Regions from separate parts of the Paraburkholderia terricola genome, predicted to be linked through region 2. Evidence: predicted binding sites of a transcription regulator. Region 2 holds the regulator's gene; the other holds the start of a gene.
What was found. The regulator HrcA, encoded in region 2, represses chaperone genes, less so after heat shock. The targets are predictions, from matches to a motif close to TTAGCACTCNNNNNNNNNGAGTGCTAA.

Region 1 (5,141 bases), 150 kb from region 2:
CCCATCTTTCCGCGCCGGTCGACACGTGCGCTCGCCGTGATCCGAAAGGCCTCTATGCGAAAGCCAGGGCGGGAGAGATTCCTTCGTTTACCGGTGTATCGGCACCCTATGAAGCCCCGGTCGAGCCCGAGCTGCGGATCGATACCGCAACATTGACGCCGGATCAAAGCGTGGCGAAGATATTCGACTATTTGCGCGAGAACGCTCTCGCCCTGAAGCTCGCCCGCGAAGCGGCCTCGTGATACCGGGGGTGCCCGCGCGCGCGCCGCCTGCTCCCAAGAAAAAACCCGCAAAGCTAAATGCCTTGCGGGTTTTTCGTTGGAAAGCACGCCTCGCGGCGCGCTTTCCCATGCATTCCCAAGCGAGCCTCGTAACGAGGCCCACGCGGAATTACATGTCCATGCCCATGCCGCCCGGCATTCCGCCGCCGCCCATCGGAGCGTCTTCCTTCGGCAGTTCGCACACAGCTGCGTCGGTCGTCAGCAGGAGACCTGCAACCGATGCTGCGTTTTGCAGCGCGGTGCGCGTCACCTTCGTCGGGTCCACGACACCTGCGTCAACCAGGTCGACGTACTCGCCGGTTGCCGCGTTGTAGCCGTAGTTGCCCTTACCGGCAGCAACAGCCGCCACCACGACGCTGGCTTCTTCGCCGCCGTTCGTGACGATCTGGCGCAGCGGCTCTTCCATCGCGCGCAGCACGATCTTGATACCTGCGTCCTGATCGGCGTTGGCGCCCTTCAGACCTGCGATTGCCGTGCGTGCGCGGATCAGCGCGACGCCGCCGCCGGCCACGATGCCTTCTTCCACAGCTGCGCGCGTTGCGTGCAGTGCGTCTTCGACACGCGCCTTCTTTTCCTTCATTTCGACTTCGGTCGCAGCGCCAACCTTGATCACTGCAACGCCGCCTGCCAGCTTGGCAACGCGTTCCTGCAGCTTTTCACGGTCGTAGTCCGACGTAGCTTCTTCGATTTGCGTGCGAACCTGCTTCACACGTGCTTCGATGTTTGCAGCTTCGCCAGCGCCGTCGATGATCGTGGTGTTTTCCTTGCCCACTTCGATGCGCTTTGCTTGACCCAGTTCGGCCAGCGTTGCCTTCTCGAGCGTCAGGCCGGTTTCTTCCGCGATGACTTGGCCGCCAGTCAGGATCGCGATGTCTTCCAGCATGGCTTTACGGCGATCGCCGAAGCCCGGAGCCTTCACGGCAACCGTCTTCAGAATGCCGCGGATGTTGTTCACCACCAGCGTGGCCAGCGCTTCGCCTTCGACGTCTTCAGCGATGATCAGCAGCGGACGGCCTGCCTTTGCGACTTGTTCCAGCACCGGCAGCAGATCGCGGATGTTCGAAACCTTCTTGTCGTGCAACAGCACGAACGGGTTTTCGAGCACGGCAACTTGCTTGTCCGGGTTGTTGATGAAGTACGGCGACAGGTAGCCGCGGTCGAATTGCATACCTTCGACGACGTCCAGTTCGTCTTGCAACGACTTGCCGTCTTCAACGGTGATGACGCCTTCCTTGCCGACCTTGTCCATCGCTTCAGCGATACGGTCGCCGATCGACGAATCGCTGTTCGCCGAGATCGCGCCAACCTGAGCGATTTCCTTGTTGGTCGTGCACGGCTTGCTGATCTTGCGCAGTTCTTCGATCGCGGCGGTCACGGCCTTGTCGATACCGCGCTTCAGGTCCATCGGATTCATGCCCGATGCGACGTACTTCATGCCTTCGCGGACGATCGACTGAGCCAGGACCGTTGCGGTCGTGGTACCGTCACCGGCGTTGTCGCTGGTCTTGGAAGCGACTTCCTTGACCATTTGCGCGCCCATGTTCTGAAGCTTGTCTTTCAGTTCGATCTCTTTCGCGACCGAAACGCCATCTTTCGTGACCGTCGGGCCGCCGAAGCTGCGCTCGAGGACAACGTTGCGGCCCTTCGGACCCAACGTGACCTTCACAGCGTTCGCGAGGATATTCACGCCTTCAACCATCTTGGCACGGGCGGAATCACCGAATACGACGTCTTTAGCTGCCATCTTCTAACTCCTTGAATTCTTGGGATATAACCGGGGAAGTAGCGACTTGCGCCTACTTCTGCACCACGGCCATGATGTCTTCTTCGCGCATGACGAGCAGTTCGTTGCCGTCGACCTTGACGGTCTGGCCTGCGTACTTGCCGAACAGAACGCGGTCACCCACCTTCACGTCGAGCGCAATGGATGCGCCCTTGTCGTCACGCTTGCCCGGGCCGACTGCCAGGATTTCGCCTTGATCCGGCTTTTCCGCTGCGGCTTCGGGGATCACGATGCCCGACGCGGTCTTGGTTTCTTGATCCAGACGTTTGACGATCACGCGATCATGCAAAGGACGAAGGTTCATACATACTCCTCTCTTGATTGAGACTGAAGAACGCTGAGAAAACCCGGCTGGCCGAGCCAACCGGCGATGTTGTTAGCACTCTCGTGCAGCGAGTGCTAATTATATGGACGGGTGGTGACAAATTCAAGAAGGGATGCGGCGATTGTCGAAATCCGCTTACCTTTGCGCTTTGTTTGCTTCGGTTCGAACCTTGCATTGCAGCAAAAATCGGCGTCTCATTCGAATAATGTTATTTCGCAACAAGTACTTATACGGTTTCTCGCGTATCGCTAGGCGTCACCGGTTCAGGCGCGGACCGCCATCCTGAGAATCAGCGCGCCGCAATTCGATGCGCAAGCATCCTGGCAGGGAAAACCCTATCAAGACCGGTAGCCAGAAATATTTGTCGGCCTTCATGCAGCTTCGACGAAGCGGCCGCGGGGCGTGCTGATCATGTATTCCGCTGCACATGCGCATTGGTGAACTCGCGACGCGGACACAAGGCCTCTCTCGAAGCGCGTGGACGTCAAGACGTGCGGTCGGATGCCGATGGACTCGCCATGCGTTCGCGGCTATGGCGAATTTCTCTCCGAAGAAAATGCCTCGCTACAAGGTGCTTCCACGCTGTCTGCGGGGATAGTTGACCTTGAATAAACCATCTCTGGCGCGCGATTGCCTTCGTGGTGATTGCGTGCCTGTCTCTCGTTGCGCTTGATGGCTCGCGAAGTTGAAGTGCATGGGCAGTCGAGCGACAGCACGCTAACCTTGGTCCGCGCATTGGCGCCCGCGTGATAAGCAGATCAAGGTGGGTTATTCCCGTTTCGAGGAGAATCGCAGAATGGCGTCATGCGGCTGAACAACTACCGCAGCCACCCGCACTGTCCTTTGTAGCAGTTGCGTTGTCCAAAGACGAGATTTTGCATGAGTACTGGCGCCACACAATCTGGGCATTCCGCTGACGTGCTTTGCCTCGTCATTGTGGTGCGATTGTTCGTCTGGCATCTAATCCGCCAAATCGAACTCTTGATCGACTTGGATTACAAGACGGCCTGACTTGGCTCGCAAATCACCGCCAATTCGATATCGCATTGCATGGCGAATTCAGTCGCGCCATGCGTCACGTGAATGCTCTTGCACTGATCATGCTGGATGTCGATTGCTTCGAGCGATACCACGACATCCAGGGACACGCAGCGGGCGATGACCGCCTGTGAACGATTGGCCATTTCATCAGAGATCTGATAGCCCGACGTTCTGGAGAGTTGGCCACACGCTATGGGAGAGGAGATTGCAGCGCTTCTTCCGTATACCGATGTAGCCCATGCCGCAGCAATCGCGGACACTATCCGCAGCGCTATCCGTAGCCTGAAAATTGAACATTCAGGCAACCGAACCGGCTTCGTCACGATAAGCGCAGATGTTGACGAGCGGATGCCGATGCGAAGTGTGGGTGAGCCCGTGGAGCTAATACTCGCTGCCGACAAGGCTTTGCGTGAGGCAAAGCGCAAAGGACGAAATCGAACGCGTGGCGCCACGGGTGACTTTCCGTCATCGGCTACGGCCTTACATCGTCACTGAGCGCCTCGAGTGCAAAGCGTTCAATCCATTGCCACGCTGGCTTCATCCATGCTCGACGCCAAGCAGCCGCCGCGCCAGCGCCGCGCCGCCTTCGCGCATCACTGCGTCATGGTTCCATTGGAAAACCGGTCGCAATAAAGGCGCCAATGCATTCATCCATGCGCGGTTCGTACGGACGCACCAGTCATAGCGGACCACGGTAAGATCGCGTCCGTCAGTCGAAAAGCTCCACCGGCCGACGCCTTCGACGTCGCCACTGGCTTCCCCTTCCAGCGCTACCAAGGGTTCGACGCGCGTCACTCGCATGTCGAACACGAGACGATAGGGCAACCGGCCTTTCCACGTATAGCGTTGTACGGCGCCCACGCCCTGATCGGAACCGGCCTCTAGCTGGTCCACGCGCTCGACGTTAATCCACCACTCGGGCCAGCGCGCCGAATCCTGGATTGCCGCCCAAACTTCCTGCACTGGCGCGTCGATGCGCCAAATGGTGCAAAAGCGGTATTCGACCGTCCGCACTCGACCTCCATTTTTTGATGTTCTTGCAGAGATTTTGTCAGATGCTCACTGCCCTTTCCATTACCCGCGAAGGGGCACCGCTTTTCAATCCTCATCTCGTCAAGCCTGCTGCGACAGAATGCAGGATAGTTGAAGGTGGACGAATGGTGCATGAGAGTCGATGGCTGAAAGCTTCAATCCCAGCGAAAGCCATTACGATCATCTCTTGCACCCTTGAGGTGGACGTGACGGTAGACGACTCGTGTGGCGCTTCGCCCGCAGTTGTCGTTGGCAATAGCGGCCAGATCCACCATCGCTACTTTCGATTTGCCGGCTCAAACTTCAAAATCAAAGTCTTTGACCACGACGACAGAGGTGAGACAGCAACGGCGAAAGGCGAGGTACAACTACATGATTGGACGCATCTGCGCCCGCGGAGTTGTCAGCAACGCATTCATGTCCGGCCGACGCCGGCGAATATGTCTCTGCAACACTCGAAAATCTAACCAATGGCGATGGCAACTCGAGTGCCTACGGCCATCGCTGGACCGATCATTCAAATGGTGACACACGACGCTGCTGATGCTTCTCGCGCTTGGGGAGCTCGGCAATCCAACACGTCTGGAGACCCCTGCGTCGCAAAAGAAGAGCACCTTTTCCCGTTGCTGCTGAAGTAATGGTTCGTTTGCGATTTGCACGCAGTATTTTTCCAGCGCAA
Region 2 (5,141 bases):
TCGCGATACGTCTTGCGCCGTTCCTGCTCGGCCTGCCGCTTTACCTTGCTCTCACCGGTTTCCGCATAAAGCGTCTGCGCGACGCTCGCGGGGCCGCGCACGTCGCACACGCCCAGCACTTCCACCTGCCACACGATCCGTTCGATCTCGATCTCGACCAGATCGCCGACCCGCACGTCCTTGCTCGGCTTGACGGTCGCGCCGCCGATGCGCACGTGCCCCTTGTCGACCGCGTCCGCCGCCAGCGAGCGCGTCTTGAAGAAGCGCGCCGCCCACAGCCATTTGTCGATGCGCAGCCTCGCGCCCGGTTCAGTGGAGATCCTGTAATTCATGAGCCTCGGTCAAGCCCCTGTCGTATGCGGCACCGGCACCGCCTGCACCGGCCAGCCTTGCAAATTCTGCGCGACGATTTCGCCGAGCGCCGCGATCCACGCTTGCGACGCATTCAGGCAGGCGATCCGGTGAAACTCCTTGCCGCCCGCATGCAGGAACTCGTCGCGCACTTCCATGCCGATTTCCTCGATGGTTTCCAGGCAATCGGCGGTGAAGCCTGGACAGAACACATCAGCACGCCGCACGCCCGCCGCGCCCAATTCCTTCAGCGTGGGCGCAGTGTACGGCTGCAGCCATTCGGCCTTGCCGAAGCGCGACTGGAAAGTAATGCGGCATTCCACCGGCGTCAGTTCGAGCGCCTGCATCAACAAGGCGCCGGTCTGCTGGCATTGCTCGTGGTACGGATCGCCGAGATCGAGCGTGCGCTTGGGCACGCCGTGAAAACTCAGCACCAGCTTGTCGCCCGCCGCGAAGTCAGGCCGGCCATGCTGATGCCAGTATTGACGCACCTGCGCGGCGAGGGCGGCAATATAGGCCGGATGGTCGGCGTAATGCCGCACCGTGCGGATTTCCGGCTGGTTGCGCATGCGCTTGAGAGCCGAAAAAGCATCGTCGAACGCGGTGGCCGTGGTGGACGACGAGTATTGCGGATACATGGGCATGAGCAGCACGCGCTCGGCGCCCGCCAGCTTCAACTGGTTCAGCATGGCCGGAATGCCGGGCGTGCCGTAACGCATCGCGTAGTCGACCAGCACCGTGTAATCGTTCAATTGCAACAGATGGCGCAACGCCTCCACCTGCTTCTCCGTATGCACGCGCAACGGCGAGCCCTCGGGCATCCAGACCGCCGCGTATTTCTTCGCCGACGCCCGGCCGCGCAACGGCAAGATCAGCAGACGCAGAATCACCTGCCAGAGCAAGGCGGGAATCTCGACCACGCGGGGATCGGACAGGAACTGCGCCAGATAGCGGCGGACCGCGCGCGGCGTCGGCGCGTCCGGCGTGCCGAGATTGATCAGCAGCACGGCGACACGATGTGACGTGGCGTTCTGTGAAGGCCGCTCGAGGTCGAAGCGCATAGGCAGGAGGGGTAACCGCTTTGGGCGGAAAGTCGGTTCAGGTGGGATTCATTATAGCGGCGCGGTTCCCGGCGAGGTCCGCCGGAGACCCCTGGCCATTCGGCCAATTGGCAAGCCGGGCGCCGTCGCGCATCATGTGCGGCACGAACCTCCGCGGCCGCGATGGGCGGCCGTGTTACTGCTGGCTGAGGGTGAGGGAAAGCAGACGCGCCGTGATATCCACGATCGGGATCACGCGGTTGTAGGCCATGCGGGTCGGCCCGATGACGCCGAGCGTGCCGACGATCTTGCCGTTCACCTCGTAGGGCGCGGTGACGACGCTCATTTCCTCGATCGGCACCAGGTTCGACTCGCCGCCGATGAAAATCTGCACACCCGCCGCATGGCTCGACACGTCGAGCAATTGAAGGAGACTCGTCTTTTGGTCGAACACATCGAACAGCTTGCGCAAGCGCGCCATGTCCGAGGACAGATCGGCGACTTCCAGCAGGTTGCGCTCGCCGGAAATCAGCACGGTCTCGCCGGTGTCGGCTTCGTCCGTGCTGGCGGTGACGGCGGCGTGCATCAGCGTGGTCATGTCGCCGCGCAGTTCGTCGATTTCCTCACGCAGGCGGCGGCGCACCTCGTCGAACGACAGGCCAGCGAAGTGCGCGTTGATGTAATTCGAGGCTTCAACCAGTTGCGACGGCGAGAAGTCGCGCTGGGTGGCCATGATGCGGTTCTGCACGTCGCCTTCCGGCGTCACGATGATGAGCAGGATGCGCTTGTCGGACAGGCGCATGAATTCGATCTGCTTGAACACATGGCTGCGCCGCGGTGTGAGCACCACGCCGGCGAACTGCGACAGATTGGAGAGCACGCTCGCCGCCGCGGCGACGATTTTCTGCGGTTCGCCCGCCTGCAGCGTAGTCTTGACGGTACGCATCACGGCTTCTTCGTCCGCGGCGGATTCCACCGTCAGCATCGTATCCACGAAGAGCCGGTAGCCGCGCGGAGTAGGAATGCGGCCCGCCGACGTATGCGGACTGATCACGAGCCCCAGGTCCTCGAGATCGGACATCACGTTGCGGATCGTGGCCGGACTCAGTTCGAGGCCGGAATAGCGTGACAACGTGCGCGAGCCGACCGGCTGACCTTCGGCGATGTAGCGCTCGATCAGCGTTTTGAGGAGGGTTTGTGCGCGAGGATCTAGCATGACGGAAAATTTTAGCTCAATGACAGCGCTACCGCGAGCGCTAACGGCGCCCGCCCCTAACGGCCGCGCCGCAAGCCGGCGGGACGGCGTTTCGCATTCGCTGCGGCGCGCGTGCCAGCCCGCGGTTCGGCGCTTCGTCCAGCGTTCTTGCGCCCGCGCGATCCAGTGGCGGCGCGAAGTCCATCGCTCGGTACAGCGCCTCGCCGGCCGCCAGTCCGACGAATCCGACGGCAGCGCGCCGCCGCACTTTACCCGGCGCGCATGTCATCAAGGCTTCACCATTCTAACGACAATCGCGCGATACGCTGACAGCCCGCTCCAGCCGGCCCGCCACCGGGTCTGTCTGCGGTTCTTTTCAGGCCCCACCTATGGTGTAATGCCGGCATGCAAGTAACCAGCCAGTTCAAGACCGTTGCGCTCGTCGGGCGCAACAACACGCCGGGCATCGGCGAGCCGCTGACCGAGCTCGCCGCGTGCATCGCGAAGCGCGGCTTCGACGTCGTGTTCGAAGCCGAGACGGCCGCTGAAATCGGCATCACCGACTACCCGGCGTTGCGTCCCGCCGAGATCGGCGCGCGCGCCGACGTCGCCGTGGTGCTGGGCGGCGACGGCACCATGCTCGGCATCGGCCGTCAGCTCGCGCCTTACCGCACGCCGTTGATCGGCATCAACCACGGGCGGCTCGGCTTCATTACCGACATTCCGATCTCCGACATGCGCGAGACCGTGCCGCAAATGCTGTGCGGCAACTTCGAGCGCGAGGAACGCATGCTGCTCGAAGCGCGCATCATGCGCGGCGGCAACCCGATCTATCACGCGCTGGCCTTCAACGACGTGGTGGTGAACCGCAGCGGCTTCTCGGGCATGGCGGAACTGCATGTCTCGGTGGACGGGCGCTTCATGTACAACCAGCGTTCCGACGGCCTGATCGTCGCCACGCCGACCGGCTCGACCGCTTACGCGCTTTCTTCACAAGGGCCGATCCTGCATCCGCAGTTGCAGGGCATCGTGCTGGTGCCGATCGCGCCGCACGCGCTGTCGAACCGGCCGATCGTGCTGCCGGACGATTCAAAGGTGAGCATTCAGATCGTCTCGGGCCGCGAAGTGAACGTCAATTTCGACATGCAGTCGTTCACCTCGCTCGAACTGAGCGACACGATCGAAGTGCGCCGCTCGCGCCATACCGTGCCGATTCTGCATCCGGTCGGCTACAGCCATTACGCGACGCTGCGAAAGAAGCTGCACTGGAACGAATACCCGTCACACGAAGAAGACGACAAACCCTGAGCGGCCGGCAATCACTGGAACGCGAACGCCGCCGCTGCCGAACCCTGAATCTCACGCTCACCAGACGACCTCCATGCTTCGCCATCTCTCGATACGCGACTTCGTCATCGTCGCCGCGCTCGATCTCGAATTCGACAGCGGCTTTACCGTTTTCTCCGGCGAAACCGGCGCCGGCAAGTCGATCCTGATCGACGCGCTGGCGCTCGCGCTTGGCGCGCGCGCCGATGCGAGCGTGGTGCGCACCGGCGAGAGCCGCGCCGACATCACCGCCGAGTTCGAGACGCATGCGCAAGTCGAGCAGTGGCTCGACGAGCAGGCGCTCGGGGCCACCGCCGACGACGGCCAACACGGCGGCACGGTGATGCTGCGGCGCGTGGTGGACGCGAATGGCCGCTCGCGGGCGTTCATCAACGGCACGGCGGCGACGCTGGCGCAACTGCGCGAAGTCGGCGAAATGCTGGTGGATATCCACGGTCAGCACGCGCATCAATTGCTGATGCGGCCGGACGCGCAACGCGAACTGTTCGACACGCACGCGGGTTTGACCGAGACCGCCGCGTCGGTAACGCGGGCGTGGCGCACGTGGCGCGAAAAGGTTCAGGCAGTCGAGCACGCGCAAACGCGCGACCGCGAGTTGCAACTGGAGCGCGAGCGCCTTGCATGGCAGCTCGCCGAACTGGACAAGCTCGCACCCCAGCCGGGCGAATGGGAGGAGGTCAACAGCGAGCATCGGCGGCTGTCGCATTCGGCCAATCTGATCGACGGCGTGCAAGGCGCGCTCGCCGCGCTGTCCGAATCGGACGAGGCGATGATCACGCACCTTGCGTCGATCATCTCGAAGATGCGCGACCTGGCCGAGATCGATCCGGCGCTGAACGACGTGCTGGCCGCGCTCGAGCCGGCCGAGATCCAGTTGCAGGAAGCGGCGTATTCGCTCAGTCATTACGCGCAAAAGCTCGAACTCGACCCGGACCGTCTCGCGCAAGTCGAAAAGCGTCTGGACGCATTGCATTCGGCCGCGCGCAAATTCCGCTTGCAGCCCGAAACGCTGCCCGAGGAACACGAAGCGCGCCGCGCGCAACTGGCCGCGCTCGACGCCGCCGCCGATCTCGATAGCCTGCACGCCGCCGAAGCCCAGGCCCGCGAAGCCTTCCTGGCCGAAGCGAAAAAACTGTCGAAAGCGCGCGCCAAAGCCGGCAAGGCGCTCGGCGCGGCGGTCACCACCGGCATGCAGGAACTGTCGATGA

Region 1: groES (co-chaperone GroES) is a predicted target of HrcA. The motif match lies at 2,441-2,467, and genes of this name have one in related genera.

Annotation. Positions count from the first base shown of each region.
Region 1 is NZ_CP024941.1:719,818-724,958, reverse strand. It holds gene cysC (adenylyl-sulfate kinase) at 1-242, shown strand, start outside; gene groL (chaperonin GroEL) at 391-2,025, opposite strand; gene groES (co-chaperone GroES) at 2,078-2,368, opposite strand; gene CUJ90_RS33720 (GGDEF domain-containing protein) at 3,313-3,561, shown strand; gene CUJ90_RS33715 (diguanylate cyclase) at 3,623-3,925, shown strand; gene CUJ90_RS03125 (SRPBCC family protein) at 3,968-4,444, opposite strand; gene CUJ90_RS32585 (hypothetical protein) at 4,486-4,929, shown strand.
Region 2 is NZ_CP024941.1:570,453-575,593, reverse strand. It holds gene CUJ90_RS02525 (RNA-binding S4 domain-containing protein) at 1-332, opposite strand, end outside; gene hemH (ferrochelatase) at 342-1,412, opposite strand; gene hrcA (heat-inducible transcriptional repressor HrcA) at 1,588-2,607, opposite strand; gene CUJ90_RS02510 (NAD kinase) at 2,992-3,894, shown strand; gene recN (DNA repair protein RecN) at 3,968-5,141, shown strand, end outside.